Regions from separate parts of the Vibrio sp. T11.5 genome, predicted to be linked through region 4. Evidence: predicted binding sites of a transcription regulator. Region 4 holds the regulator's gene; each other region holds the start of a gene.
The links. Region 4 encodes CRP, which controls carbon source genes, mostly activating them, when cyclic AMP is high. Its sites were predicted from a motif close to TGTGANNNNNNTCACA; they were not measured.

Region 1 (7,753 bases), on a different contig from region 4:
CCAGTTGTGACAGAAATCGATGAAGGATTTGAGTAGCGGGCTTTGATACTTTTCTTTGTGCACCAGTAACCAGAAGCGCCTTTTCATATCCAGCGGTAACGTCAGTTCGACCACTCGACCACTACGAATCGCGGGTTCCGCCGACAAGCGCGACAAACAGCCAAGACCGAGGCCAGCAGAAACGCTATTAATCAGTGCTTCAGTGGTGTTGAGCTGAAACGCTTCTTGCCAGTGTTCAAGGCGTGGTGCAATCACACGTAAGAAGAATTCCCGTGAACCAGAACCGGGCTCACGCAGAATCCATTCGCTGTTTTCTAGCTCACCGATTGGAAGTTGAGGAGATTTAGCAAAGGGAGAATCTGGCGCGCAAATGACACACATTTCATCTTGACCAAACTGAGTGGAAATCAGTTGAGGATGTAAGGTTTTGCCTTCAATTAATGCCAGATCCAGCTCATAGTCGACCAGTTTCTCGCAGATCAAAGCTGAATTTGAAATAAATAAGCTCTGCGATTTGTGGCCTGTCTGTTGGCGAAATTGGCTGAGCATATAAGGGGCGACTTGATTACCTATCGTATCACTGGCGCCAATTCTGAGCAGCCCGCTTAGGGTTTGGTCACCGTCAAACAGCTGGTCGATATCCTGAGCGCGATGCAATAATTCATCTGCCAGTGGCAGCAGCTTTTGTCCCTCCTGATTGAGAACAAGGCGATTATTGACCCGATCAAACAATGAATGACCGAGCTGTTTCTCAAGTTCTGATAACGCCATACTGACGGCAGCTTTGGATAAAAACAGTGCTTCCGAGGCGGCAGTCAATGTGTCGTGCTGAGTAATGGCAATGAACACTTTCAACTGTTTAAGGGAGATATTGGCAGCCATAATAATAACGTTAAACTATTCTGAACGAGTGTTTTAAATAATTAGATATATCCGAACGTTTAGCAAGCGTAATATTGTCTCCGTAGAAGAAAGAATGTGAGGCAATGATGATTCAAGCGACAAAAGCAAAAGTGATGGGTGCACCGACACCTATGGCAGGATTAGCGCTAGGGATTGCCAGTTTAGGTTGGTGCTGGGAGAACTTTGCACCTTTGAATGGTTATGGTCAGTTAGTGGGAGCTGCGATAGCTAGTGTGTTACTCGTGGTTCTGGCGGTCAAATTTCTGTTTCATAGACATCTGCTGAATCAGGACTTGGCGCACCCTGTTGTTGGTAGTGTCGTCCCTACATTCGCTATGGGCACTATGGTGGTGTCTAATTCACTCGGCCATTTTTCCGCAGTAATGGGTGATGTGCTTTGGTTGGGTGCTGTCGGCCTGCATATTGTCTTCCTCGTCAGCTTTATCTACCACCGAGTTCAGGAGTTTGAACTACATCACATGGTACCAAGCTGGTTTGTACCTCCTGTGGGCATCATTGTTGCGGACGTTTCATTTTCGGGAAATCCAGACCTGGCCTTGATTGCCAATGGTGCATTGATTTTCGGCATGTTGGCGTATGCTGTGATGCTACCAATGATGATTTATCGCTTTATGTTTACCCATCAGGTACCTGATGCAGCCAAGCCAACCTTAGCCATTATGGCTGCACCCGCGAGCTTATCGCTGGCAGGATATCTGACAGTGTCAGCGCAGCCATCGCCTGTGATTGTTGGTTTGTTGTTTGGCATTGGTGTATTGATGACAGCGATTATCTACCTCGCGTTTTTCAGATTGCTGAGGTTACCATTTAGCCCTGGTTATGCCGCGTTTACTTTCCCAATGGTTATAGGCTCAACTGCGTTATTTAAGCTAGCAGGGTGGATGCAGCAGGCAGGCATTGATGCCCATTATGTTGAGCAGGTGCACACGCTAGCGGGTCTTGAGCTAACAGTGGCGACTGGTGTTGTAGGTTACGTAGCATGGCGTTACTTCAGCTACTATCAACCTCATAAAGTGATTGTGCGTAATGCGTAGCCTTTTGACGCACTGACAAGCGTATAATTCTCAAGAAAGCTATGCACTTATGCTAATCTCAATCCAATTGCGGCAAGAATAGTGTGAGTGCATTTTGTTTACTGTCTACCATTCCAACCAAGTTGACGTGTTAAAATCTTTACTCGTCGAGTTGGTACGGCTCAACCCATTAGAAAACCCATTCGAACAAGAGCAAATTCTGGTTCAGAGCCCGGGTATGTCGCAATGGTTGAAAATGGAGTTAGCTAAAGAGTTTGGTGTTGCCGCAAACATTGAATTCCCGCTCCCTGCCACTTTCATCTGGAATATGTTCACTCAGGTGCTGCCCGATGTGCCGCAGCGAAGCGCTTTCAACAAAGAAGCCATGACCTGGAAGTTAATGTTTATTCTGCCCAGTCTTCTTGAGCGAGTAGAGTTTGAGGCACTTGAGCGCTACCTAGTCGATGACGAGGATCAGAGTAAGCTCTATCAGCTTGCCGAAAAAATTGCTGATATTTTCGATGGTTATCTGGTTTATCGACCCGAATGGATCGCCGCTTGGGAAGCGGGCCAAGTTGTGGCAGAGCTTGGTGAGGAGCATAGTTGGCAGCCTATTTTGTGGCAGGCACTATACGATCACACTATTGAACTAGGGCAGTCGCCCTATCATCGCGCCAACCTATACGAACACTTCATCGATACGCTGGAAAACTACAGTGGTAATTTTGAACATTTGCCGAAACGACTGTTTGTGTTTGGCATCACTTCACTACCGCCTCGCTACATGGATGCGCTTAAAGCCATCGGTGAGCATATAGATGTCCATCTGATGTTTACTAACCCCTGTCGCTATTACTGGGGAGAGGTTCGCGATCGTAAATACCTCGCGCGCTTGGCTGCTCGGCATCGACAACATCTGGTATGGAAACAAGACCATTCTGAGTTAGATGGTGAAACACAGCAGCTCAAAGGTGATGTTGAACAAAACCTCGATGATGAACTGCACACCAATGTTGTGGGTAACAGCTTACTCGCTTCAATGGGCAAGTTAGGTAGAGACAACATGTATTTACTGTCTCAACTGGAATCTCATGAAATTGAAGCTTTCGTCGATATTGACCGTGACTCTTTGCTGCACCATTTGCAGGCTGATATCCTCAATCTTGAAGAGCATCAGGATGATAATACCCTCGAAGATAGTTATCACAAGCAAGTGGTTGATGAGCGGGATCGCTCGGTCACTTTACATGCTTGCCACAGCCCAATGCGCGAAGTGGAAGTGCTGCATGATCAACTACTGACGATGTTTGATTCTGACCCAAGTCTAAAACCACGCGATATCATTGTTATGGTGGCGGATATTAATGCCTACAGTCCGGCCATTCAGGCGGTGTTTGGTAATGCGCCAGGGGAGCGATTTATTCCTTATTCTATCTCTGACCGTACGGCTGATCAGGAAAGCCCTATCTTGCATGCGTTTATGCAGGTGGTGAACTTACCGAATACTCGTTGTCTTGCTTCTGAATTACTTGAGTTGCTAGAAACACCCGCTATTCTGACTCGATTTGGTTTGAATGAAGATGAATTCATTCAAGCGAAGCAATGGGTCGAAGAGTCGGGCATTCGCTGGGGACTTAATCAACACACTGGCGAAGAGTTTGATTTGCCTGAAACGTCGCAAAATACTTGGCAATTTGGCATTCAGAGAATGTTGCTGGGTTACGCTATGCCAGAATCAGCAGGGTTACTCGAAACCGAAGATGGTCTGTTGTCACCTTACAATCAGGTTCAAGGTATCGGCGCTGAATTGGCGGGTAAATTGTCTCACTTTATCGAAACTGTCAGCGATTACCGCGTTCAATTGGCCAAGACTCAGTCCATTGAATACTGGCGTGAAACCTTGACGTTTGCCTTGGATGATTTTTTTAGCGTTGATCTAGAAGGTGAAGTGGCGCTCAAATCGATTCGGGACACGCTGACATCTTTAAAAGATCAACTTCAAGAAGCGTCTTATGAGCAGGATCTGACACCAGATATTGTCTCTCAATATTTGCACAACAAACTCTCCGGGACCCGAGTCAGTCAGCGTTTCTTAGCAGGCCAAGTGAACTTCTGTACCTTGATGCCAATGCGATCGATTCCATTTCGTACCGTCTGTCTGCTTGGAATGAACGACGGGATTTATCCGCGAACCGTGCCGCCAGAAGGGTTTGATTTGATGAATGGGCGTGCGAAACCCGGTGATCGCTCTCGTCGGGATGATGATCGATATCTATTTTTGGAAGCCTTGTTGTCAGCGCAGCATACGCTCTATATCAGCTACGTGGGTCGCTCGATTCAGGACAATACTGAGCGCGTACCGTCAGTATTGGTGTCCGAGTTGATGGAATATTGCCAACAAAACTATTGTCTGGCAGGAGACGAAGCGTTAGCGGTGGATGAATCCGGTCAACGTCTGCTCAATAGTATTAGTGCCATTCACTCTATGGTGCCGTTTAGCCCGAGTGCTTTTGTTGAACATAATGCCAGTTACGCCAAAGAGTGGTTGCCTGCGGCGAATCGACAAGGACAAGTCGGTGGCCAATTCAATCGTCAGTTAAGTGATTACCTGTTAGATGCAGTCTATCCGCTTGAACTGGATTTGGTGGAGTTACAACGCTTCTGGCGTTTGCCTGTGCAGTATTTTTTTAATCGCCGTCTTAAGGTTGTGTTTGAGCCCCCGTTACCTGTAATGGAAGATGATGAGCCATTCGTTCTCAATGGCTTAGAAAGCTACCAAATGCGCGATAGCCTGTTGGAATTATTGCTTGAACACCAGCTCAGTGGAGCAGGGGATCAGCAAGTCATTATTGACGACTTCATCGCCCATCAACGTGCTCAAGGTAAACTACCAGTAGGCGCATTTGGTGATATAGAATTTGAAACCAATCGAGTGCAGGCTGAAGAGCTGGTAGAAAAGCTCACTTGGTTATGTGTCTCACCGAGCGACGATGTTGAAGTGAAACTGACCTTTGATGTGCTGGGAGAAGGAAAACCTGTTCAGCTGACAGGTTGGTTAACTCAAAGTTATCAATCGGGCTTAGTTCGTTTCCGCAGTGGGCGAATTCGTGCTCAGGATTACCTTGCTGTCTGGATCGATCATTTGGCTCTGAATGCGATGGGACATCAGCACTGCTCGCATATGGTCGGTTATGACCGCAAAGAAGGAGCTGTGCACCTAACGTTTTCGCCACTTGAGAATGCAGCTGTTGCTCACTCGACGCTGGGAGAGTTGGTTCGTTTGTTCTATCAGGGAATGACAACGCCTTTAACGTACTTCCCGAATACCGCTTTAGCTTGTGTAGAAGCGGGTTTTAGCCGTGGTAATTGGGTTGATGATGAAGAAAAGTCACTCAAGAAAATGGCAGACACATTTAACGATGGTTATCTTAGCCACGGAGAAGGTGCGAACGCTTACATTGCTCGAATCTGGCCTGAATGGAACGATGAGTTGGCGATGCAAGTCAGGACGTTGACGGCATTAGTGTTACAAGCGCCGAGATTGGCAGTGAAAGATAATCAAGACATAGAGAAGTAGGTGGCCGCCAGGAAATCATTATTGGTGTAGGGCGTTTTCTGTACGGCCACAGGTCAGAGGGACCATGATTCGGTTGCTTAGCATCAGGTACTGCCTGCGCAAGTCGTGCTGCGAATACTATCGGTAAGACTCGTCGCTTGCCGTGAGAGAGGTCTCATAAAATCCTATCTTGAATGGGATTTTTATTGATAAATATCGTTTTAAAGTCTGGATCACATTTGAATCTGGAATAAATGCATCAAGGGCACGAATTTTATGACATCCACGTCAATGGTAACGTCACTGGATACCATGACTTTTCCGCTTCATGGCGCGCGTTTAATAGAGGCGTCAGCCGGAACCGGAAAAACCTTCACTATTGCTGGTCTGTACCTCAGGTTGCTGCTTGGTCATGGCTGTGCGGAGAGCAAACACCAGCAGCCGCTAACGGTAGACCAAATTCTGGTGGTGACCTTTACCGAGGCCGCGACCGCTGAATTGAGAGACCGGATTCGAGCCCGAATTCATGATGCGCGGCTGGCCTTTTCTCGTGGTCAAAGCGGTGATCCCGTCATTCAACCTTTGCTTGAAGTCATTGACGATCATTCTCAAGCGGCTGAAATTCTCCTTCAAGCGGAAAGGCAGATGGACGAAGCGGCAGTCTATACGATTCACGGCTTTTGTCAGCGCATGTTAACTCAAAATGCGTTTGAGTCTGGTAGTCGATTTAACAACGAATTCATCACTGATGAAAGTCACCTTAAAGCTCAGGTTGTGGCGGATTACTGGCGACGTAATTTCTACCCACTACCACTTAATCTTGCCGGTGAAGTACGCCGAATTTGGGGAGCGCCTGCCGAACTGCTGAAACAGATCAGCCCTTATTTAACTGGGGCACCTTTGCAGCTCTCAGTGCCAGCTATGCAAGGCAGTATGGCTGACCTGCATAGCCAGAACCTCAAACAGATTGATGAACTCAAAGCAATTTGGCGTGAAGGACAACAAGACTACCTTGCTCTTATCAGCGACTCGGATGTCAACAAGCGTAGCTACACCAAGAAATCATTGCCTGCTTGGCTTGAAACGGTGGACATGTGGGCTGCGAGTGAAACCACGGGCTATGAGTACCCGGATAAACTAGAAAAGTTTGCACAGAATATCCTGCAAGATAAGACCCCTAACGGGCAGGCGCCAAGCCATCCTGCTTTTGTTGCTATCGAGCAGTTTCTCGCCAAACCTATTAGTCTTGAAGCACCACTGCTGGCACACGCCATTGAACAGTGCCGCGAGATGTTGGCGAAGGCTAAGCAGCAGAAACAGTGGCTGTCGTTTGATGATCTGCTGACTCAGTTGTCCGCAGCGATTGATGAAGATGATAGTGAGCTACTTACGCAGCGAATCCGGTCTCTCTATCCGGTCGCCATGATCGATGAATTTCAGGATACCGACCCGCTTCAATACAGCATATTCAGCCGTATCTATCTTGAGCACCCTCAGTGTGGTTTGTTCATGATTGGTGATCCCAAACAGGCGATTTACGGTTTTCGTGGTGCGGATATATTTACCTACATCAAGGCACGTAATCAGGTCTCCTCTCACTTCACTCTTGGTACCAACTGGCGGTCGAGCTCAGACATGGTCGCGGCGGTGAACCAGGTGTTCGAAACGCCGAGCAGCCCGTTTGTGTATGACGATGACATTCCGTTTCTTCCGGTTAAATCGAGTCCGAATGCAGACAAACGCCAGTGGATGATAGATGGGCAGCGTCAACCGGCAATGACTTACTGGTTACAAGAAGCTGAAGAGAAGCCGTTGGCGAAAGGTGAATATCATCAAGCCATGGCGCAGGCCTGTGCCGATGAAATCCATCATATTTTGTCGGCGGCTCAGAGTGAGCGTGCATTTTTTGATGATGGAAAGTCTCAACACGCGATTCAGGCCGGAGACATTGCTGTATTGGTTCGAACCGGCAGTGAAGGTCGAATGATCAAACAGGCCTTGGCAGAGCAGGGGATTGCCAGCGTGTATCTGTCCAACCGAGATAGCGTATTTGTCTCACAGGTGGCAGAAGACCTACAGCGATTACTCCAAGCCGTGCTTACACCGGAAAATGACCGGGCTTTAAGAGCCAGCCTTGCATCAGAGCTGTTTGCTCTTGATGCCGGAACTCTCGACAAACTCAATAACGATGAAAATGAGTGGGAAAATGCCATCAATGAGTTTAAAGAGTATCGCCGCTTATGGAGTCAACGTGGCGTAT
Region 2 (7,753 bases), on a different contig from region 4:
TAATTGGAATGTGAGCAATGTGACAGAGCACGCTGAGTTTGCTGTTGACAGTGCCTTAACTCAAGAGCAACTGCCTTACTTCGTTGATTGATCTCTGATACCTAGTATTGTCCGAAAACCAGTGTTGGTGATACAACACTGGCTTTTTGTTTTAGGGCAAGATCAAACTGGCAATGTTAGAAAGACAAAGGCATCTTCCAATGAAATTGACAAAAAAGTAACTTTCACTTTTTTGTATCCGGTTCCAAAATTCGCAGGTAATCAAAGTTTTCCTACTACTCATGGATTTGGTCATCGACTTATGATGGTGGCCGATCTTCCGTTGGTGACGATAATAAGGAAATAACATGAAAAACACATTGATTGCCGCAAGTTTGATGATTGCGATGGCGGGAACGGTTCAGGCCGCTGAATGGGGTTACAAAGGGGATAAAGGACCTGAACATTGGGGAGACGTTGCCAAAGAGTGTGCCACTGGCAAAAACCAAAGCCCGATTGATATCAAGGATGTGGTTGATGCGGAGCTGATGCCACTCAACATTGAGTATCAGGGTATGGTGACTGGGCTGACGAATAACGGGCATACACTCCAAGCGGTTGTTGAGGGGAATAACGCCGTAACAGTAGATGGAGTTGAGTTTAATCTGGCGCAGTTCCATTTCCATACTCCTTCAGAAAACCACATTCGTGGTCAACACTTTCCCTTGGAAGCGCATTTTGTTAATGCGGATAAAGATGGCAACCTAGCGGTTGTTGCTGTGATGTATAACGCAGCACCGGGGGAAAATAACCAGATCACACAGTTGACGGCGACCATGCCTGAACCCGGTCAAACCGTGAGGTTACAAACGCCGTTTGCAGTAAAAGATATGTTGCCTGCAACGGGGGAGTACTACCGCTTTAATGGCTCTCTGACGACGCCACCTTGTTCTGAAGGCGTACGCTGGTTTGTGCTTAAATCTGCGCAAAATTTAACCACAGAACAGGCAAAACAAATGCAGATGGTGATGGGTAACAACAACCGCCCAATTCAGAAACAGAATGCTCGTGTCGTTCTCACTAACGATTAAATAATCAGGCCGGGTCAGCCCGGCCTTTTTAGTGGTTGTGGAATAACAACTAATTGGCCTCAGTTTGGCTTTTGCTTCCCTTTCACACTCAGTATCCTAGTGGCGATTCTCGCAATGTTGTGAGGTTGGGTTATCGCAGTTCTACCGAGTTCGAATTAGCGACTTTGGTTAATGGCCGCGTATTGACGCAGTAAGTCGGTTAAAGCTGTGACCCACTCTAATGCGTTGGTTGGGGCTTGTTTAAGCAGCACTTCCACATGTTGACAATGGACTTCAAGTGGTATTGCCTGTTCAAGGTGAAACGAAACCGAATAAAAATGCCAAAGCAATAAGCGTTGCATGCGTAGCGTGTTTTGCTGTTGATTGTCTGATTCGCTGAAAAGGGCTGGCAGTTCACTAAGAGCGATCGCACTCATCCTCAACATGGCATCAAACTGTGCCTCTTGCAGTTTGTCTTCGGATTCCGTCTCATCGGCATCGAACGTAAACAACTCAGTCATCGATTCTTCTGCGATCAGGCGGTGGATCATTCGCAGACTGAGTTCTTCGAGCTCTTCTCTTGGGGTAGCTTGCAGGGATGAGAGGGTGTAATCGCGTTGCATGGTGATCTCTGGCATCGGTTAAAGAGGCGCTTATTCTATACCGCTAGTGGTATAAATCTAGTTCAAAATAACAGAGTACTTGTTGTGCGCTGCGACGCCAGACCTTTTTGTCCTGCCGATAAACAAAATAGCCCCACCAAAGGTGGGGCAGTGTATTGTTGTGTTTGCGTTGTTAGCTGCTGACGTTGTTAGAGAATCTGTTTTTGTCACTAGTACGTTAGTTGACACTTTTATAAACCTAGATGGCAAATAATAAGTTGCCAAACTTTTTCAGTCATTGAATGGGGGGATAGCTTCAAAAGTGTGATCTTTGTTCACGGTTTTATAGCAAGTAAGTGCATATTTTATGTTTTTCTACTCCGATTTCATCTGCTCAATTGGGTTCGTTGCCGATTAAGCTGTTTATTGAGTGAACATTTGAACGTTTGCGTTAAAATATGTGATGAATATCTCACTGCGTGCGTTATACTCTCCGCCCGGTTAAGAGTACTGCTCTGCCAATACAAGCCGTCACATGGAATGGTGAATGACCCCACGGACCGGACCAGCTATTTACCAATGCTTGTAGAGGTTATCTTTAATGAATGTCCTATTCGGATTAATCGGTGTTGCGGCACTGTTATTATGTGCTGTGTTGCTGTCAGAGAGTCGTAAAGCGATCAACTGGAAAACAGTCTCTCGCGCCTTGTTACTTCAAATCGGTTTTGCCGCTTTAGTCTTGTACTTCCCTTGGGGACAAACCGCACTCACCAGTTTAAGTAATGGTGTTTCTAGCCTGTTAGGTTTTGCTGATGAAGGTATCGGATTCTTGTTTGGTGATTTAGCCAATACTGGGTTTATCTTTGCGGTTCGTGTTCTGCCTATCATCATTTTCTTTAGTGCACTAATTTCGGCACTTTATTACCTTGGCATTATGCAAAAGGTGATTGAGTTTATCGGTGGTGGTATCCAAAAGTTCCTCGGGACGAGTAAAGCCGAGTCTCTGGTTGCTACCGGTAATATCTTCCTATCTCAAGGTGAGTCTCCACTTCTTGTTCGACCTTTCCTTTCGCGCATGACTCGCTCTGAATTGTTTGCTGTGATGGCGGGGGGCATGGCCTCTGTGGCTGGCAGTGTACTGGGTGGTTATGCTGGATTAGGTGTTGAGCTCAAGTACTTAATTGCCGCAAGCTTTATGGCTGCGCCGGGCAGTTTGATGATGGCTAAGATCATTGTTCCTGAGCGTGAAACGCCAATTGATCAATCAGATATTGCAATGGACAAAGCGCAAGACAGTAATGTGATTGATGCTTTAGCAAGTGGTGCAATGAACGGCATGAAGGTTGCCGTTGCTGTCGGTACCATGTTGATTGCATTCGTTAGCGTGATTGCCATGGTCAACACGGGTCTTGAAAGTTTGGGCGACGTGGCGGGCTTTAGCGGATTGACGCTGCAAACGCTGTTCGGCTACCTGTTCTCTCCTTTGGCATGGGTGATTGGTGTGCCGGCCAATGAAATGCTGATGGCGGGCTCTTACATTGGCCAGAAAATTGTTATGAATGAGTTTGTGGCTTTCATCGATTTTGTCGAGCACAAAGCGCTGCTTTCTGAACATACCCAAGTGATCGTCACGTTTGCACTGTGTGGCTTTGCAAACATAGGTTCGATTGCTATTCAGCTTGGCTCTATCGGAGTGATTGCGCCAGAGCGCCGCTCAGAAGTGGCTAATCTTGGTATCAAAGCTGTGCTTGCTGGTACGTTTGCGAATCTTATGAGTGCTTGTTTGGCGGGTATTTTCATCCTGCTTTAATGCTGCCTTAAGTCGATAATTAAAAGCCCGAATAGCAAACTATTCGGGCTTTTTCGTCGTAATAAACAAAAATACTTAAGAATGCGTTTATGAGCAATGGAAGATCGTCAATGTCAATCATGTTTAAACTGGGTTATTTGGGGCTAGTGCCTTTCGCGCTGAGCCTCATCGGTATTGTCACAGGTGCGAGGCTCTTCGGGCTTACAGGCGAAGAAATGTTTATTTCGTACAGTGTGGTGATCTTGAGTTTTTTGTCGGGAGTACTGTGGGGCAATGGCATCGATCACTCGGTAGATAAAATTAGCCGTAATGCACTTTTACTCAGTAACTTGTTTGCCGTGATGACATGGGGTGTCTTGCTACTGTCACGCCAGAACGTCGCTTTAGCGCTTGTCTTGTTGGGCTTTGGTTATTTTCTGGTTTGGTTTTCAGAGCGAGCAGTCAGAATAGCGGAAAAAGAGCGCAAACCCGTAGGGTACAAGGTCCTCAGAGCAAGGCTGACCACCAGTGTCATCGTTATGCACTGTATTGCTCTCATCGCTTAAAAACTGATTTACAGCAAAACCTCTTTGTTTATAAGGCGTAGGATGAACGCCAGTATGCTAACAATCATAATATAAAGAGATACCGCTATGAATGAACTGGTTCAACGTTTTCTGCGCTACGTGTCCTTTAACACGCAGTCCAACCCTTCCAACCCCGCCTGCCCAAGTAGTGAAGGGCAATACACTTTCGCCCAATTCCTCCAACAAGAATTGTTGGAACTTGGTTTGAGTGAGGTGTTACTTGATGATAACGGCTATTTGATGGCGAAGCTGCCCAGTAATGTTGACTACGATGTGCCAGCCATTGGCTTTGTCGCTCATATGGATACCGCACCTGATGCGTCAGGAAAAAATGTCAAACCTCAGATTGTTGAAGATTATCAGGGTGGCGATATTGCCCTAGGTAAAGGTGATGAAGTGCTGTCGCCAATTCAATACCCTGAGCTGCGTAGACTGCTTGGCCACAATCTGATCACGACGGATGGCACCACACTTCTCGGTGCGGACAACAAAGCCGGTATTGCAGAAATTATTTCCGCTGTTGCTGAGTTGCAGGCGAATCCAGACATTCCCCACGGCGATATCTGCATCGGTTTTACACCAGATGAAGAAATTGGTCGTGGTGCGGACCGGTTTGATGTGGAGAAGTTTGGAGCACAATGGGCCTATACCATTGATGGAGGTCCGGTGGGCGAACTGGAGTACGAAAACTTTAATGCAGCCAGTGCTGATGTGATTTGCTACGGAGTCAACGTCCACCCAGGTAGCGCAAAAAATAAAATGGTGAATGCCATGAACATTGCCGCCCAGTTCCAATTGATGATGCCCGCTGATGAAACCCCTGAATCGACCGAAGGATATCAAGGCTTCTATCATTTGAAGTCTGCAAAAATGGCAGTGGCGCGCTGTGAGCTAGGTTATATCATTCGTGATTTTGAGCGTGACGGGCTAGAGCAACGCAAAGCCTTGATGCAGAGTAAAGTGAAGGAGCTTAACTCGACATTAAGCAAAGGACGTGTAGAGCTGAAATTATCAGACAGCTATTTCAACATGAAACAAATGGTCGAGCCTCATCCGCATATTATTGAACTCGCCAAGCAAGCGATGATTGCTTGCGATGTCGAGCCTAAAATTAAGCCCATTCGTGGTGGCACCGATGGTGCTAGGTTGTCCTTTATGGGTTTACCTTGTCCGAATATCTTCACAGGAGGCTATAATTTTCATGGTATTCATGAATTTATTAGCATTGAAGGTATGGAGCAGGCTGTACAGGTTATTGTGACCTTGTGTGAGAAAACAGCACTTCACTACAGATAAAATTCCGATATGTCCCTGTTATCTCATTGATTATCGTGTACATTGACTATGTATGCTTGATAAACAGAGGTTTCGGGGATGAAAAGGATTTTTTTACTGTTTACACACCTTATATGTGGGGCAATCGGTTTTGCTGTCGGTATTTATGCCTTACCCATTCTTATCCAGCCAGATTCTCCCTCAATGAGCTCAGTGGAGGCTGTGACCAACAAGGCGGTTTATACTGCAACCTTCCAGCGCGACCGAAAAGACAGTGATTTTCTTCATTGGGGAGAGGGCTCTGTTTCTATTAGTCATGACCAAATTGCTTTTGTCGGTGAGCTTGCCCCTGGTCCGGACTATAAACTTTACCTATCACCTCAGTTTATTGAAACTGAAGCCAACTTCAACCAGAAAAAGCATACCATGGTGAGAGTGGGAGAGGTGAAGACGTTTGATCGTTTTGCCCTTAGCTTGCCAAAAGACGTTGATGTGGCCCAATACAATACCGTGATTGTTTGGTGTGAAACCTTTGGTGAGTTTATTACGTCTGCGCGTTTCAAATAGCTTGTCAACGCTACACAGTCTGCATTAATAGAAATGTAAACTAGATTATTATCAATAATTATGGGAAGTTAATCTCATTCAAAACGGAATTTTTATAGGGGCTTTGGCCCCTTTCTCTATAATAACAATAGGAGCCGAGAATGGAGAAAGTACAAGCCGTAATCGATTTTCTTCTGACTCAAAAATTTATTTTTACCGCGCTCATTATCCTTCTGATAGCGATAATACGCCGTATTGTTTTATCCAAAATTCGTGGTGACGTTGCGTTTGTGTCTGAAGAACAGCGTAACTGGATGTCGCGCACTAAGAATGGTGCATTCGCCATTACCGTTGTGCTGCTTTTCATGCTGTGGAAGTCGGAAGTTAATGAATTTGCGCTGTCGGTTACGGCGATTGCCGTTGCTATCGTTGTGGCATCGAAAGAGATCATTCTTTGTTTTACAGGCTCTATCCAGAGAGCGAGCTCACGGTCATTTCGCATTGGCGACTGGATTGAGGTTGGCAAGATTTGTGGCGAGGTGATTGAGCACAATATGATGGCCACTGTGATTCAAGAGATAGATCTTCATCATGGTCAGTACCACTACACAGGGAAAACGGCGACATTACCAAACAGTATGTTTTTCACCTACCCAGTGAAAAACCTCAATTTTATGAAGCGCTACGTCTATCATAACTTTTCTATTATCGTTGGCGAGTTTGTCAACTTATTCCCTTTGGTTCCATTAATGATCGAAAAGATTGAGGGGCATTGCCACTATTTTAGTGATGTTGCCACTCGATACAACACAATGATCGAAAAGCATGCGGGGGTCGATTTGCCCGGTGCGGAACCTCATATCCATATTTCCAGTAGCTCGACAGGCGAGCAGGTCGTGCATTTTATGATTTTCTGCCCAACTGATAAAGCGACGCACTTGGAACAGGAAATCAGGAAAGATTTTATGGAGCTGTACGAACAACACTTCCAGTGTGATAAAGAAGCAAAAGAGAGCTGAGGCTCTCTTTTTTGTTGCCACAATAAGCAAATCTGTATTCCATTCGACAGCGGGATCTTCAAGCACTAGCTTTAAAGTAACAAGGTCAAGATGAAAACAGAAACCATGGATGAACAGGTGCCAATTCCTTGTGTAAGAAATTGCTGTCTCGATGATGATGATATCTGTGTTGGGTGTTTTCGTACGCTCGATGAGATATTGCAGTGGCGCTCCTGCACGGATGAGGAAAAGCAGGCCATATTGATACGCTGTGAGCAACGCAAAAAGGAAAGGGGATAATAGTACCCGCCATGTCTGGCGGGCGAGAAGTAGCTAGGCGTGTCGTGCGCTTAGTTTGTATTTCTGTTTCATTCGTAGAGCGATATTAACTAAAAGAATCAGAACAGGCACTTCAATTAATGGGCCAATCACACCAGCAAAAGCTTGGTCTGAATTAAGACCAAATACCGCGATCGATACCGCAATCGCCAACTCAAAGTTGTTGCCTGTCGCGGTGAAGGCAATCGAGGCATTTTTATCATATTCGATGCCCATTTTCTTACCAATAAAGAAACTAACAAAGAACATCACAACAAAATAGATAGCCAGTGGAATAGCGACACGCACCACATCCATTGGTAGCTCCAGAATCATCTCCCCCTTTAAGCTGAACATCAGCACAATCGTCGCGAGCAGGGCAATCAAGGTGATAGGCGAGATACGAGGAATAAACACTTGGTTGTACCATTGTTCGCCTTTAGCCGCGACTAACCACTTACGGCTTAAAAAACCGGCTAGAAATGGAATGCCAAGGTAAATCATTACGCTTTGTGCAATATCTAGCATGGAAATATCCACTTCGAAACCCTGATAGCCAAATACCGGCGGAAGCACAGAGATAAACAGC
Region 3 (7,753 bases), on a different contig from region 4:
AACTGGTTGATATCGTCAATATGACGCCGCTTATGCACGTATCGGGGATGTTGGGGCGTGAATGCAATTACACCAGTTGGGTGGTGCCAGTCGCTTGGCATCCAACCAATCAGAACGCAGTGATTGTTGTCGATCTAGCGAAAGATCCTCAGCCGTTATTGGATTTGGATGTCGAACAGTTGAATCAACGCCTCTACACCAAACACTCTGAGCTTGGCCAAGACGAGCTACCTGTGCCAGTCAAACTTATCCATCTCAACAAGTGTCCTATTTTGGCGCCAGCTAAAACACTAACGGCCGAAAATGCAGCTAACATAGGCATTGATAGAGAACAGTGTTTGCAAAACCTTGAACGACTAAGACAACACCCAGAAATTAGAGAAAAGCTCAATTCGCTATACAGCATCGAGCGAGAATACGAGAAGAGCGATGATGTCGACACCATGCTTTACGACAGTTTCTTCTCTCCTGCGGCAAAAAAATCAATGGACATCATACGAGAGACTGAACCAAACAACCTTTCTGCCCTTGATATAGCGTTCTGTGATGAAAGAATTGCTCCACTTCTATTTCGTTACCGGGCAAGACATTTCCCGGGGACATTAGACGAGATGGAACAAAAAAAATGGGCGGATCACTGCCGCGAGTACTTCGAAAGTCGAATTGAAGACTACATGCTGAATTTAGAAAACTTAGTTCACGAACATGAGGGTGACGATAAAAAGATAGCTGTCTTAAAATCGGTTTACCAATACGTTCAAAAACTAGTATCTTAACAACTTATTGCCTGCACCCTATAACATCTAGGCCTCATCATACAATAACAACTACCACCTTGATCGAGGCCTGTGAACATACTGAACCGGAGGTTCAGCGATTTCACATACGCAAACGTTGATAAAATTTGGACGACACTACCTATGGCGAAAACCTTGCTTAAATACGTCGTATCTATGGGGCTGATTTTACTCTGTCTTATGGCAGGCATGAACCTTCAAAACCTTCTAGATATCTCTATTCCGGGAAGCATTATCGGTATGCTTATCCTATTCGCTCTCCTTGCGAGTGGCCTAGTACCTGTTGAGTGGGTACGCCCAAGCGCCACGTTGTTTATTCGCTACATGGTACTTCTGTTTGTACCGATCAGCGTCGGACTCATGGAGCATTTCGATCTGCTTTACAACAATGCCCTGCCTATTCTCGCTAGTGCCGTTGGAGGCACATTGATCGTCATCGTTGTGCTTGGACTGATGTTGGATAGAATGCTAAAGCGAGGTAACCAATAATGTGGCTAGTGGTGACGATTATCGTTTTCCTATCTGCGCGCTGGCTATGCCAAAAGGTCAGTAGCCCTTTTATGAACCCTCTGTTAATCAGTTTAGCGGTCATGATTCCGTTGCTCACCTATCTTCATGTGCCGTTTGAAACTTATTACGATGACAATAAATGGATTAATTTCCTACTTCAACCTGCTGTGGTTGCTCTCGCTTACCCTCTGTATGAACAACTGCCACAGATACGCGCTAACTGGCGGATCATTATGTTGGCGTGTGGTGTCGGCAGCATCATGTCGATGCTAACAGCCACCGTTATTGCCTCCTACATGCAAACGGATCTCTCTTTGATCGCTAGTTTACTTGGCAAGTCGGTTACGACTCCCATCGCAATGGAAGTGTCGAGCCATCTTGGCGGGGAGCCAGCTATTGCCGCTATTCTGGTTTTGCTGGTCGGCCTGTTTGGCGCCATCTTGGCTTACCCTATATACAACTGGCTTAACATTACACATCCTATTGCTAAAGGGTTGACTATGGGTACGGTCTCACACGCCTTAGGTACCGCAACTTGTGCAGAAAAAGATGCTCAAGATGCCGCCTTCAGTTCTTTAGCACTGGTAGTTTGTGGTGTGATCACCTCCATCCTCGCCCCCTCATTCTTTGCGCTGGCTATCTGGCTAGCAGCATAACTATTGCGTCGGGTTGCTTATCCTCGCATTCCGACGCACATCACTTTATCGAAGAGTGCAATCGTTATCATGTGTGAGCTCACTCTAATTATGAAACAACAAAATTCATTGCAAACTTTTATGTGATACAAATCTCAGAAAAGTTCTCCGTTTTACATAAAATGTAATACCAGTATCAGGGCAAGCCACTCTAAACAGGTAACTCAGGCAAGCCCCAAGATACCTATTATTGCTTAAACAAGGATTCAATATGAGAAGCCGCATTGAACAAGCGCTGTCTGAAGCGCCAGCTAAAGTCGCAGAGTTCCTTTCTCCTATTTTGTTAGCGGATGATTTTGACGCGACGCTCTCTTCGGAACAATTTGCAGAGCTATTGACGATTTCCGGCTTGGAAGACGATGAACTGCGTGTCTCACTACTTCCTTTTGCCGCCGCTTACTCTTATGCGCCGATCTCGAAATTCTACGTGGGTGCCATTGTTCGCGGTCTTACCGGACGCCTGTACTTTGGAGCAAACGTAGAGATCTTAGGGGCCCAACTCGGCCAAACGGTTCATGCAGAACAATCTGCCATCAGCCATGCCTGGATGAAAGGCGAGCAAGGTATCTCTGACATCACAATCAACTTTAGCCCATGTGGCCACTGCCGACAGTTTATGAACGAACTGACGACGGCGGACAGCTTGGTAGTCCAACTACCTCAACGTGATGAAAAAACACTAAAAGAGTACCTACCTGAATCCTTTGGTCCATCTGATCTTGGCATCAAATCCGGTTTGATGGCGACTATAGATCACGGCAAAAAGTGTCAAGAGTCTGATGAAATGATACTGAAAGCCCTGAGTGCGCTCAATAAGAGTCACGCGCCGTATACACACAACTTAAGTGGCGTGAGCATCAAGCTGAAAAACGGCAAAGTGTATCAAGGTGCCTATGCTGAAAACGCAGCATTTAACCCTAGTCTTCCACCTCTACAAGTGGCACTTATTCAACTCTTACTTGATGGTGAATCTTTTGACGATATTGCAACAACCGCGCTAGTTGAAATGTCTGAAGGTTCTATTAGTCACCTCGCCGACACGCAATCAACTCTGGAAGCAATTAACCCAGATATTCCTATTGCGTATCTGGCCATCTAAGACAATAAAACTAAAAGGCGCTGAAAAAGCGCCTTTTTTGCAGTCTGATCAAACATCAAAGAAGGGAGTCGGATCGACATTTAGGTTAGACGGAGCAATCGCTCTCTCGATTTTATACTGGCTATTTTTAATATCGACAAAGCTAACGTCAACAAAGCGCTTGTATTTACGCGAATAAAAACACTTCACTTCTGGTTTTAAGGGCTCATCTGGGTTCGATGTCCAAACAATACCTACCCTGCCATCATTGAGCTCGACCAATGCTCCCACAGGATAAACACCGATACAGTTGATAAACTTATAAACCAAGTCCCGATCAAGATGAAATGGCGTTAAACTCAATATTATCTTGAACGCTTCCGCCGAACTCATCCCTTTTTTGTAACAACGATCGGCAGTCAAGGCATCGTAAATATCAACAATACAACTCATTCTACCATGCAGCGGAATTTCCTCGCCTTTCAGGCCTTTAGGGTAACCATTACCATCTAACTTTTCATGGTGCATCAAACACACATCTCGGCTGATGTCTCCTAATCCCTCCACCGTTAGGATAATCTCTTCAGCAAACACCTGATGAAGCTTCATATGATCAAACTCCTCAGGTGTGAGTTTGCCAGGTTTATGCAGAACTTTGTCATCGACCTTGATTTTACCAACATCATGAATGATGCCGCCAATTGCAAGCTGTTTAAGCGTGTCCTTTGGCAAATCAAGATGCTTACCAAAGGTGACGAGTAAGGTTGCAACATTGACTGAGTGTTCAAGCAAGTATTCGTCTTTGTTGCGCAAAGCAGAGACACAATGTAACGCATCTGAATCAATCAATACGGTTTCGATAAGGTCGTCGGCCCACCCCTCCAATTCATCGACATGAATCGACTTATCATCAAACGTTTGGTTGAGGATTTTTTGAGCCAGATCTTTCGCTTCACGGATGATCTTTGAAGCTCGCTTTTGCTTGGAAAACCGGCTCATAGGCTTTCGCGTTACCGGTGTGGTCGATGCACTTTCTTCGGGTAGGGCCTCCTCAACCACCGGCTTAAAGACACTTCCTTTGACAGAAAGGTTTTGGTCCACCCACGCAAATCTAATTCCATTTTTGATCAGCTGCTGAATAGCTTGCTGGGAGGAGACTCTACCAGCATTGGCTAAATTAACGCGTTCGTTATCTTCGATTGCGGTAACAAACATTCCAACCGTCAACGTATCAATTGGAACCTTTATGGAGTTGCTTGGATCGTATTTCATCTATCGGCTAAGGCTACTATTGTTAATTTTATAGTTTGAGTGAATTATAAGCTCAAACTCATCATTCTACTTAAGTATTCTCATTATTGATACAAATCACAATAACAATTTGTTTGTTACATCAAAGTTTCACTGGTCTCAAAAGCTCTAACTTATTGATGAAATTCGGTAATAAGGAAAGCAGCATCCTTCAAATTTTTTTCCGCTATGGCTGGCTGAGCGAGGTTTCGTGGTCTTGCACTGTATCCTCCCGACACAAAAAGCAAACGTTTGCTTTTTGTCTATATATGCGTATGATTCGAGTCAACTTCATATCCGCGTATTTAAAGGTTATCTATGTTTGGTACTGCAACTCGCACCAATGCGACACGAGTTTTACTCCTAGGCTCGGGAGAGCTTGGAAAAGAAGTCGCTATTGAATGTCAACGTTTGGGCTTGGAGGTCATCGCTTGTGATCGATATGAAAATGCCCCCGCAATGCAGGTAGCACACCGTAGCTACACACTGAACATGCTTGATGGTGATGCACTAGAACAGCTCATCGCCAAAGAAAAACCCGATTATGTAGTACCTGAAATCGAAGCAATTGCTACAGATAAGCTGGTTGAGCTTGAAGCCAATGGCGTCAATGTGGTCCCGACAGCGAATGCTACTCGCCTAACAATGAATCGAGAAGGAATTCGGCGAATGGCAGCAGAACAACTTGGCCTCAATACTTCCCCTTACCATTTTGCAAGCTCCTATGAAGAGTTCACCCAAGCCATTGAATCTGTTGGTATACCATGCGTGTGTAAACCGATCATGAGTTCTTCAGGCAAAGGTCAAAGTGTCATTAAATCAGCGACAGACGTAAAAGCAGCATGGCAATACGCTCAAGAAGGTGGCCGCACAGGCGCAGGGCGTGTCATTGTTGAAGGCTTTATCGATTTTGATTATGAGATTACTTTATTAACCGTCAAAGCGATTGATGGCATCCACTTTTGTGCTCCGATCGGACATCGCCAGCAAGACGGTGATTATCGTGAATCTTGGCAACCTCAAGCGATGTCTCAAGCCGCCCTATCTGCCGCACAGCATGCCGCTAGTAAGGTGGTTAATGCATTGGGAGGCCGCGGCATCTTCGGTGTCGAACTGTTCGTCAAGGGTGACACCGTCATTTTCAATGAAGTCTCCCCTCGCCCGCACGACACCGGCTTGGTCACTCTCATGTCTCAAGACAGTTCTGAATTCGCACTGCACGTACGCGCTTTCACTGGCTTACCTATTTCAGGTATCACTCAATACGGTCCAACCGCATCTGCCGTGATTTTAGGGCAAGGTCAATCCGAGAATATTCAGTTTGAGGGAGTCCCCGACGCTCTAGCCGAGCCGCAAACTCAGCTACGTTTGTTTGGCAAACCTGATATCAACGGACGAAGACGCTTAGGAGTGAGCATTGCTCGGAGAGACACGATTGAGCAAGCAATAGAAAGCGCTGTCGCCAGCGCAGCTAAGGTAAACATCGTTTATTAAAATAACAGCCCCTGCGCTCAAACACAGGGGCTGTTATCATTCGCTCTCGATCAAATACACTTCTTCTGCAAAGTGGGATAAGCCTTTCTTCGCTATCTTCGGATGCTTCTCATCAGCATCATCACGATACAGTTTGGAAATTTTATATTCTGAGAACAGTTGGCGAACTTCAGACTCGGCGACTGAAAATGGAGGACCCGCCATTTCAGCCTGTGGGTAATCCAGAGTGACCAACAGAATTCTACCGCCAGGTTTAAGCAATGATTTGATTCGTTGAGCGTAGTCAGTGCGCATTTCTTCTGGCAATGCGACGAGAGCAGCGCGATCATACACAATCTCGACAGGCTGAACCGGCGCAGTAAAGATGTCTCCGTTGTAAATAGACAGCTCATCAAACTGATACAATTCATGCTGCCCACTTATTGAGGTCACCGTAGGCGTATAAAAATGTTCAGAAAAAAAAGAGCGTACAGCAATTTTACTCAGTTCTACGCCTTGAACATCGTCATGCTTGGTCGCCAACCAGACAAGATCTTCTGTCTTGCCGCATAGTGGGACAAACACTTTATCCTCTCTGTTCGGTTTTGTTTCGGACCAATACTGAACCAGCAATGGATTGACATCTTCGCGGTGAAAACCAATTTGGTTTGATGCCCATTTACTGTGCCAAAATTCTGGATCTTTCATTTCTATTCCCTACCTGACGTGACTGACTCATAGCCTATACCAAAGCATTTCTGAGTGGTATCCCTCAAGCTGTATAAAACGTTCAGATTAGGTTCAGGTTGGGTGTTTATACTTATTTACAACTTGAGAATGAACCATAAGCGAATCAGACGCTCAAATAAATTGAAAGAGTTCAAATAATTAAATCATGGGGTAAAAACGATATTGTAATTCGTCAGCAAGCCCCAATATAAAGAGTAGAGATAAGTACGTTTTGGCTGTTGAACCTTTTCTTGCACCATTTATCCAAGACGCTACGAATCTAAGGAGAGTGAATGAGCCTATTTTTGCGAACTACGGCCCTGATGCTTTTAATGCTCAGCCGCGCACCAGCTTTCGCCGCTATTCCAACAACACCCGGTAGTGAAGAAAATCGTTCAACGAACCAGAACGAAGTCTGTTCCAAAGCATTCAAACATAACCTAAGTGGCCTGTATGGTATCCAATCCACGCCAACAACTCCTCTTCAGCCCTACTCTGACTTCGATATTCTTTACAGCAAAGCACACCAAGCTCAAGCTGAACTAGAAATGCTCTGTAAGAGCACCGCTATGTTGACCTCAACGGACGCTTACTTTGCCGGAGTGAAGTCGGCAGACAGAGCAAAACAAAAAATCGCTTACGAATTGGATGGGGATACAGAACGTATTACTGACCTCGCCCGTGCAACGATTGTTGCCAATGACATCGAAAGCTTGATGTCCGCTTATGAAGTGTTAAACCGTGAAACCACTGTCGTGAAGGTAAAAAATCGCTTTAAGAAACCCGGCGCTTCGGGCTATCGTGACTTGAATCTGTTAGTTCAGCTTCCAAAGACCAAAATAGTGGCTGAAGTCCAGCTACACCTTAAAGCCATTGCTGATGTAAAAAGCGGTCCAGAACATGACCTTTACGAACGTATTCAGAAAATAGAGCGTCAAGCCGCTTCAGAGAGTCGAGACATCAGTGAGTTTGAATTCGCCCAAATTAATACAATGCGAGCTCAATCAAAAGCGCTTTACCAACAAGCATGGCTGCCTTATATTACCACCCATCTTAGTGCCGCCTAGGCGCAACGAAATAGAATCCCCCTCTCCGATTGAGAGGGTGATTGTTCAAGGAAGACAGTGTGACCCCACAACAACAAACATACCTAGACCAATATCTCACCACTTTGACACCTC
Region 4 (7,753 bases):
TAATACGCATAGAGATCATGCACAGTAACGTGTTCAAGCGCCGCAGTCTTCTTGATCATCACTTGGTTCGCGACTGAGCTTTGCGACTCAGGGTGAGCATAAATCACCAACACTTTCGGTTTTTCAGGCGACTCAGCATTCAAATCATTTACAGCCATTCCGTAAGTTGCCATCCTTTTGTTTTCAATACCTAAATAGGTGTTAAGTACAATTTTATCGCTATCGGTTTGTTATACGTTGTTGTTAAGCATAACGCAATAATCGACATTTTATCTCATTCCCCCTACTATTCGACGCGATACGAGCAAGAATAAAGCACAAGATTATGATTACCTTTTCTGACATCCAGCTGCTGCGTGGCGGTAAGCCACTGCTGGACCAAACTTCAGCGACCATTCACCCGGGCGACAAAGTCGGCCTAGTCGGTAAAAACGGCTGTGGTAAATCGACCCTATTTGCATTAATCAAAGATGAACTGTCTATTGATGCTGGTAACTTCAGCAAACCCTCTCATTGGGAAATGGCGTGGGTGGCACAGGAAACGCCAGCCCTAGAGCGCAGTGCGATTGAGTATGTCATTGATGGTGATCGTGAGTATCGCCGCCTCGAATCAGAGCTGGAGACGGCAGAGCAACAGGACAAAGGCACCTTGGTCGCCGAAATCCATGGCAAGATTGAAACCATTGGTGGTTATAGTATTCGAGCACGCGCCGCAGAACTGCTTGATGGTTTGGGTTTTAGCCAAGATCAGATGAGCTGGAGCCTCACTCAGTTTTCTGGTGGTTGGCGTATGCGCCTTAACCTTGCACAAGCCCTGCTTTGTCGCTCCGATCTTTTGCTACTCGATGAGCCAACCAACCACTTAGATCTTGATGCTGTGATGTGGTTAGAGCGCTGGTTGCAAAACTATCCGGGCACGCTCGTACTGATCTCACACGACCGTGATTTCCTCGATCCTATCGTGGGTCGTGTTATTCATGTCGAAAACCAGCAACTCAATGAGTACACGGGTAACTACTCTTCGTTTGAGGATCAGCGTGCGCAAAAGCTCATCTTGCAGCAAGCACAATTTGAAAAGCAGCAAAAGCAAATGTCGCATATGCAAAGTTATATCGACCGCTTCCGCTATAAAGCCTCAAAAGCTCGCCAAGCACAAAGCCGTATCAAAGCCCTTGAGCGTATGGAAAAAGTTCTACCTGCTCAGCTTGACAACCCATTCAGTTTCCAATTCCGCGATCCCGATGCGTTGCCCAACCCAATCATTATGATGGATGAGGTCTCTGCGGGTTATGATGACAATCTGATCTTAGAAAAAATCCGCCTCAATCTGGTTCCTGGTAGCCGCATAGGTCTACTTGGACGTAACGGCGCGGGTAAATCCACCCTAATCAAACTGCTTTCTCGTGAATTGAACCCTCAAGGTGGCGATCTGACATACTCACAGGGGGTTAAGATTGGTTACTTCGCTCAGCACCAGTTAGAGACACTGCACCCAGAAGAAACACCACTGCAGCATATGATGCAAATTGCACCGGATAAAAACGAACTTGAGCTACGTAATTATCTGGGCAGTTTTGGATTCCAAGGTGATAAAGCGCTAGAAAAAGTGGCCCCTTTCTCTGGCGGAGAGAAGGCTCGCCTCGTACTGGCTCTGATCGTTTGGCAAAAACCAAACTTATTACTGCTTGATGAGCCGACCAACCACCTAGACTTAGACATGCGCCAAGCTCTCACGCTGGCTCTACAAACGTTCGAAGGTGCGATGGTGATTGTTTCACACGACCGCTACTTGCTGCGCGCGACCACAGACGATCTCTACTTAGTTCATGCTCGTCAGGTTGCCCCTTTTGATGGTGATCTGAATGATTACTACAAGTGGCTGACAGAACAGCAAAAAGCTGAACGCCGCGAAGCGCAATCTGCACAACCAGAAAAGAGCAACATCAATAGTGCCGCTGCCAAAAAAGAACAAAAGCGTCGTGAAGCCGAATTCCGTAAACAGACCGCTCCTGCACGCAAAACACTTACTAAACTTGAGGCTAAGATGGAGACCCTTGGTCATCAATTAGCGGAAGCAGAAACGCAATTATCTGATAACTCGCTGTATGAAGCGGAAAACAAAGCTAAACTTAATCAGATATTAACCGTTCAGAGTCAGGCCAAAGCCGAACTGGAAGACGTCGAAATGGAATGGATGGCGCTACAGGAAGAGCTGGAGCAGATGGAACAGGAGTTTAACGGTCAATGAGCTCAAAGCACGCATCAACATCTCTGACACTAGAGCGCTTATGGCAGTTCAGCCTACAATATTACAGTGTTAGGGAAGTCAAAGATGCGTGCCTGAATTTACAAAACCAGTTCAAAGGCAATGTAAACTTGCTGTTGCTGCTGAAATGGCTTGATGAGCAGCAAGCTGCCTTTCTCGATGAAGACTGGCATAAAGTCGAAGAATGTTTGGGGCGCTCAGAAACCTTGTTACACAGCTATCGCGACCTGCGCCGTAAGCTCAAATCTCATGTTTCTGATACCCTCTACAGAGAAGCTTTGCAGTTCGAATTACAACTCGAAAAGCAGCAGCAGTCTGATCTGGTCGACTGCATCAATAGTATAGAATTACAGAATAACCAAGATGAACCGCTGACGTTAAGATATTGTCGTCAGCTTGGCGGAGAACATTTACACGCCGTTTTTGCCCAATCCATCGATGACCTCACCCACTGACAGGCTTTCTTATGACTCAATTTATTGCTGCCAAAGGATTAGCCAATCCGCACCTGCAAACTCTAGCGCCACGATTTATTCGCAAAAAAGCGCTATTTGAACCACTGTGGCAAACCCTGAATACTCCAGATGGTGATTTCCTCGATCTGGCGTGGAGTGAAGACTGGCAAACTGAACACGCGAAGAAAAAGCCTGTTTTTATCTTGTTTCATGGCCTAGAAGGGTGCTTTTACAGCCCATATGCCAATGGCTTGATGCACGCATTTTCTCAGCAAGGTTGGCTATCTGTGATGATGCATTTCCGTGGCTGTAGCGGTAAACCTAACCACCGAGCACGGGCATATCACTCCGGTGAAGTAGAAGATGCGCGTTTCTTCCTTGAGCAGCTCAATCAACAAGTGCCGAACGAAACCAAAGTCGCCGTTGGAATTTCGCTCGGTGGCAACATGTTGGCTAACTATCTAGCTGAGTACAATCAAGCGCCTCTGCTTTCTGCGGCGACCATAGTGTCGGCACCACTTGACCTATCGGCTTGTTCAGAACGCATCGAGAAGGGCTTTTCCAAGGTTTATAAGACCTATTTACTCTCATCGTTGAAAAAAACGGCTTTGCGGAAACATCACCTAATTAAAGGCGAACTCGATGTGTCTTACCAGAGCATTAAGCGAGTCACCAAGTTGTTTGAATTTGATGACTTGATCACTGCGCCACTGCATGGCTTTAAAGATGCACAAGATTATTATCAACGTTGTTCGGGTATCCACAAATTGAAAGACATTCGCATACCGACACAAATCATCCATGCTAAAGACGACCCTTTCATGACCGATGCGGTGATCCCTAAGTATGTCCTCCCTGACAATATCGACTACCGGCTGTTCGAACAAGGTGGACACGTTGGTTTCTTAACTGGCAGCGCACTCAAACCTAGGTTCTGGTTAGAAGAAGCGTTACCAGCCTACTACCAAAGTCTGGCGGTTTCTGGATAATAGCCCTCAACTTTTCGAGCATAAAAGACAGAGGTATTTATGATCGTTCCATGGCAACAAATTGACCCAGACACACTAGACAACCTGATTCGTGAGTTCGTCCTTCGCGAGGGCACTGACTATGGTGAACTGGAAATATCCCTACCAGACAAAGTCGAGCAAATAAAAAGCCAGCTCGAATCAGGCGAGGCTGTTGTGGTGTTTTCCGAGCTTCACGAAACCGTCGATATTCAACTCAAGCAAAAGTTTTAATTTAAAACACATCATACCGTGCCCTTCCAATAAAGCGTGTTATAGTGACATGCAACAAGGGACAGTTATTTACAGACAAGGTTTGTCATGTCAGCAAAACATCCAATCATTGCCGTCACCGGTTCTTCTGGTGCAGGCACTACTACGACATCTGAAGCGTTCCGCAAAATGTTCAACATGATGAACGTCAAGCCCGCTTGGGTCGAAGGTGATAGCTTTCACCGTTTTACTCGCCCAGAGATGGATGTCGAAATTCGTAAAGCCCGTGAGCAAGGTCGTCACATTAGCTACTTTGGTCCGCAGGCCAACGACTTTCCGGCGCTCGCAGAGTTTTTCCGTAAATACGGTAACGAAGGGACAGGTCAGGTACGTCGTTATCTGCACACCTTTGATGAAGCCGTACCATACAACCAAATGCCGGGGACCTTTACGCCGTGGCAAGAACTGCCAGAAAACTCTGATGTGCTGTTTTATGAAGGCTTACACGGTGGCGTCGTTGATGGCGATGTGAATGTCGCTCAGCACGTCGATTTTCTGATCGGCATGGTACCCATTGTCAACTTGGAATGGATCCAAAAGTTTGTCAGAGACACCCGTGACCGCGGCCATTCGCGTGAAGCGGTGATGGATTCAATTGTCCGTTCGATGGACGACTACCTCAACTACATCACTCCTCAGTTCTCAAGAACTCACATCAACTTCCAGCGTGTTCCGACCGTCGACACTTCCAACCCACTTAATGCTAAAGGCATCCCAAGCTTAGATGAAAGCTTTGTTGTCATTCGCCTACGTGGTATCAAGAATGTCGACTTCCCATATCTGCTGGCGATGATTGACGGTTCATTTATGTCACGTCACAACACGCTCGTGGTGCCGGGCGGAAAAATGAGTTTCGCTGTCGAGCTGATTGTTCGCCCTATCTTGCAACAGTTAATTGAAACCGGAAAAATTGGCTAAGACTCGCGTTCTAAACACGATTACTTTTCATACCGTGATCATGTGCACATTTTTGCGTAGAAAATCGTAAGATGTACCCGATTAAAATCAAGAAATAGATTTCAAAAAAAGATACTATTTGAAACCGAAACAAAGATGGCTTGCAGCATTTGAAAAGTGCTCTTATCCTAGTAGGTCTTGATTCAAGGCTTAGCTAAAACATGGAAAGTAGCAAGCGTACCCTGCAGAGGAAGTGAGATATTATGGTTCTAGGTAAACCTCAAACCGATCCAACATTAGAGTGGTTCCTTTCACACTGTCATATTCATAAGTACCCATCAAAAAGCACGCTTATTCACGCGGGCGAAAAAGCAGAGACTCTTTACTACATTGTCAAAGGTTCTGTGGCTGTACTTATTAAAGACGAAGAAGGTAAGGAAATGATCCTTTCTTACCTAAACCAAGGTGACTTTATCGGTGAACTTGGTTTATTCGAAGAAGACCAAGAGCGTACGGCATGGGTTCGTGCCAAATCTCCTTGTGAAGTAGCAGAAATTTCATTCAAGAAATTCCGTCAGCTAATCCAAGTTAACCCTGACATCCTGATGCGTCTATCTGCACAAATGGCAAGCCGCCTGCAAGTGACCAGTCAGAAAGTCGGTGACTTGGCATTCCTTGATGTAACAGGCCGCATCGCGCAGACACTGCTTAACTTGGCAAAACAGCCAGATGCAATGACGCACCCAGACGGTATGCAGATCAAGATCACTCGTCAGGAAATCGGTCAGATTGTTGGCTGTTCTCGTGAAACCGTAGGTCGTATCTTGAAGATGCTAGAAGAGCAGAACTTAATTTCTGCCCACGGTAAAACAATCGTTGTTTACGGTACCCGTTAATTTCGATTAACCGCTAAGAATTTAAAAGCCACCAATGGAGACATTGGTGGCTTTTTTGTTTGCTTATGTCATCCCCGAGAGGGAGGGACGACCGAGTTGGGGATCTCTTCAAACAAGCAGGTAAATCTATAAAGATTCCCTACTCCCTCCTTCGTCGGTCTATGGAATGACGACTGTTTCACCAGGGCGCAGCCCGAATCTCGAAGCGCAGCGTTCCCGAGGACGAAGTCCGTTCTCAGATTTTCCTACCCGTTAGTACTCTCGAAGATCTTATCAGCAGAGGCTGCAACAAATCCTGGGTAGAGTTCACCGTTACTCATCGGGTAGCGCTTAGCAAACTCATAGAAGCCACCAGGAATCATCTCAGTCCCTTCTGTGAAGGTCACTGGCACTTTATCTGCCATGGTGGAGGATTGCTCAAGCAGCACGTCAGGTGAGCCTTTTACTTCACCGCCTGATTCGTTGATCGTAAAACCAGCTTCACGTAGGTGATCATTGACACCTTTCACTTCCTCAAACGCATCTAATTGATTGACACTCACTGTAAAGTGGTTGGCACCATAGCCGTGTGCCGCCAGCCAGGAAGCGTATTCACTCTCTTTTGCTAGTAACTGGTAATCAGCAAAACTCAGATCCCACAGACGCCCACCAGACAAGAACTCATGACCTTTGAGTTTATCGGTGTCCAATTGCTCAACTAGCTTGGCAACGATGGCCTGAAGCTCTGGAGAACACTCGTTCACTTTTAACTCACTGATAAACACTTTCGGCTGTTTTGGATCTGGGTGCTCAAAATGTTTCGCCACTAACTTCTTGCTTTCGAACTCATAATCACCGCATGGCTTGTAGCCCACGTCGATAAATGGTTTGGCCAGTGTTTCAATACCTAAAGGCGCTACGTTAAATGTACGCAGGGCGATGTGGTCATTGATCAGCGGCTCATTTTCCTGAAGCAGCTGGTGAACGTTATCAGCAGAGGGACATAAGCGTTGAATATAGTCATTCCATAACGACTGGAATAAAACTTGTGGCGTCATAACGCCTCCTTGTTTGGGTTTGTCTACGTTAACGGAGTTATACTTATTGTTGACTGAATTTTTTATAAAGGAGGCTATCTGACCAAATTTATCCAGAAATCTGATCAGATAGCCTTCAACCTGTGACGTTTAAAAACCTCCCTAAAAGGGAGGCGGTAAGGGAAACCCTTAAAATATATTTATAACTCAACACCCGGGCTTAAGGTCGCGGGTAGTAGTGTTTCTCCCCCTTCCATTGAAGCCATTGGGTACGCGCAGTAATCTGCTGCGTAGTAAGCGCTTGGTCGTAGGTTGCCCGAAGCACCAGGACCACCAAATGGTGCATCACCGCTCGCGCCAGTTAACTGACGATTACGGTTAACAATACCAGCGCGGATGTGGTCAACAAAATAATCCCACTCGCTGTCGTCGGTGGAAACGAGACCAGCCGACAAGCCAAAGCGCGTATCGTTTGCCAGCTCAACGGCTTTTTCCAAGCCTTGGTAACGCACCACTTGCAGTAGTGGACCGAAATACTCTTCATCTGGCAGATCAGCAATTGGCGTCACGTCAATAATGCCCGGAGACACAAATGCCGCTTCACCCGCTTTGGCTTCTAGCAAACTCACGCCGCCAAGGCTTTGTAAGTTGGTTTGCGCATTAAGAATAAAGTCAGCCGCGGCTTTAGAAATTTGAGGGCCCATAAATGGTGCAGGCTCAGCGAAAGGTTGATCAACACGAATCTTCTCTGTCGCTTCAACCAGCTTAGTCACCAGTTGATCGCCTTTTTCACCAACAGGTACGTAGAGACGGCGGGCACAAGTACAACGTTGACCTGCACTGATGAAAGCAGACTGAATGATGGTATACACGGTTGCATCCAACTCGCCATAATTCTCAGAGATCACCATAGGGTTGTTGCCACCCATTTCTAGCGCCAACA

Region 1: the regulator CRP is predicted to act here: its motif matches at 5,656-5,671, upstream of recB (exodeoxyribonuclease V subunit beta).
Region 2: the regulator CRP is predicted to act here: its motif matches at 2,111-2,126, upstream of OH455_RS16585 (NupC/NupG family nucleoside CNT transporter).
Region 3: the regulator CRP is predicted to act here: its motif matches at 2,036-2,051, upstream of cdd (cytidine deaminase).

Annotation. Positions count from the first base shown of each region.
Region 1 covers NZ_JAPPTP010000011.1:94,012-101,764, forward strand. Annotated here, with positions in the region: gene OH455_RS13060 (LysR substrate-binding domain-containing protein) at 1-882, opposite strand, end outside; gene OH455_RS13065 (TDT family transporter) at 990-1,958, shown strand; gene recC (exodeoxyribonuclease V subunit gamma) at 2,053-5,514, shown strand; gene recB (exodeoxyribonuclease V subunit beta) at 5,770-7,753, shown strand, end outside.
Region 2 covers NZ_JAPPTP010000018.1:289-8,041, forward strand. Annotated here, with positions in the region: partial or broken gene OH455_RS16570 (BspA family leucine-rich repeat surface protein) at 1-91, shown strand, start outside; gene OH455_RS16575 (carbonic anhydrase) at 348-1,070, shown strand; gene OH455_RS16580 (exoribonuclease R) at 1,226-1,672, opposite strand; gene OH455_RS16585 (NupC/NupG family nucleoside CNT transporter) at 2,253-3,461, shown strand; gene OH455_RS16590 (DUF3429 domain-containing protein) at 3,572-4,006, shown strand; gene pepT (peptidase T) at 4,094-5,323, shown strand; gene OH455_RS16600 (DM13 domain-containing protein) at 5,402-5,869, shown strand; gene OH455_RS16605 (mechanosensitive ion channel family protein) at 6,010-6,867, shown strand; gene OH455_RS16610 (DUF1289 domain-containing protein) at 6,958-7,146, shown strand; gene arsB (ACR3 family arsenite efflux transporter) at 7,180-7,753, opposite strand, start outside.
Region 3 covers NZ_JAPPTP010000009.1:163,839-171,591, forward strand. Annotated here, with positions in the region: gene sbcB (exodeoxyribonuclease I) at 1-776, shown strand, start outside; gene OH455_RS11815 (CidA/LrgA family protein) at 921-1,286, shown strand; gene OH455_RS11820 (CidB/LrgB family autolysis modulator) at 1,286-1,963, shown strand; gene cdd (cytidine deaminase) at 2,214-3,101, shown strand; gene OH455_RS11830 (HD-GYP domain-containing protein) at 3,150-4,352, opposite strand; gene purT (formate-dependent phosphoribosylglycinamide formyltransferase) at 4,689-5,864, shown strand; gene OH455_RS11840 (thiopurine S-methyltransferase) at 5,901-6,551, opposite strand; gene OH455_RS11845 (phosphoribosylglycinamide formyltransferase) at 6,866-7,639, shown strand; gene OH455_RS11850 (ASCH domain-containing protein) at 7,699-7,753, shown strand, end outside.
Region 4 covers NZ_JAPPTP010000020.1:50,747-58,499, forward strand. Annotated here, with positions in the region: gene kefG (glutathione-regulated potassium-efflux system ancillary protein KefG) at 1-158, opposite strand, end outside; gene OH455_RS17730 (ABC transporter ATP-binding protein) at 326-2,248, shown strand; gene OH455_RS17735 (TIGR02444 family protein) at 2,245-2,721, shown strand; gene OH455_RS17740 (hydrolase) at 2,733-3,710, shown strand; gene OH455_RS17745 (YheU family protein) at 3,750-3,962, shown strand; gene OH455_RS17750 (phosphoribulokinase) at 4,050-4,919, shown strand; gene crp (cAMP-activated global transcriptional regulator CRP) at 5,162-5,794, shown strand; gene OH455_RS17760 (DUF1338 domain-containing protein) at 6,040-6,831, opposite strand; gene astD (succinylglutamate-semialdehyde dehydrogenase) at 7,011-7,753, opposite strand, start outside.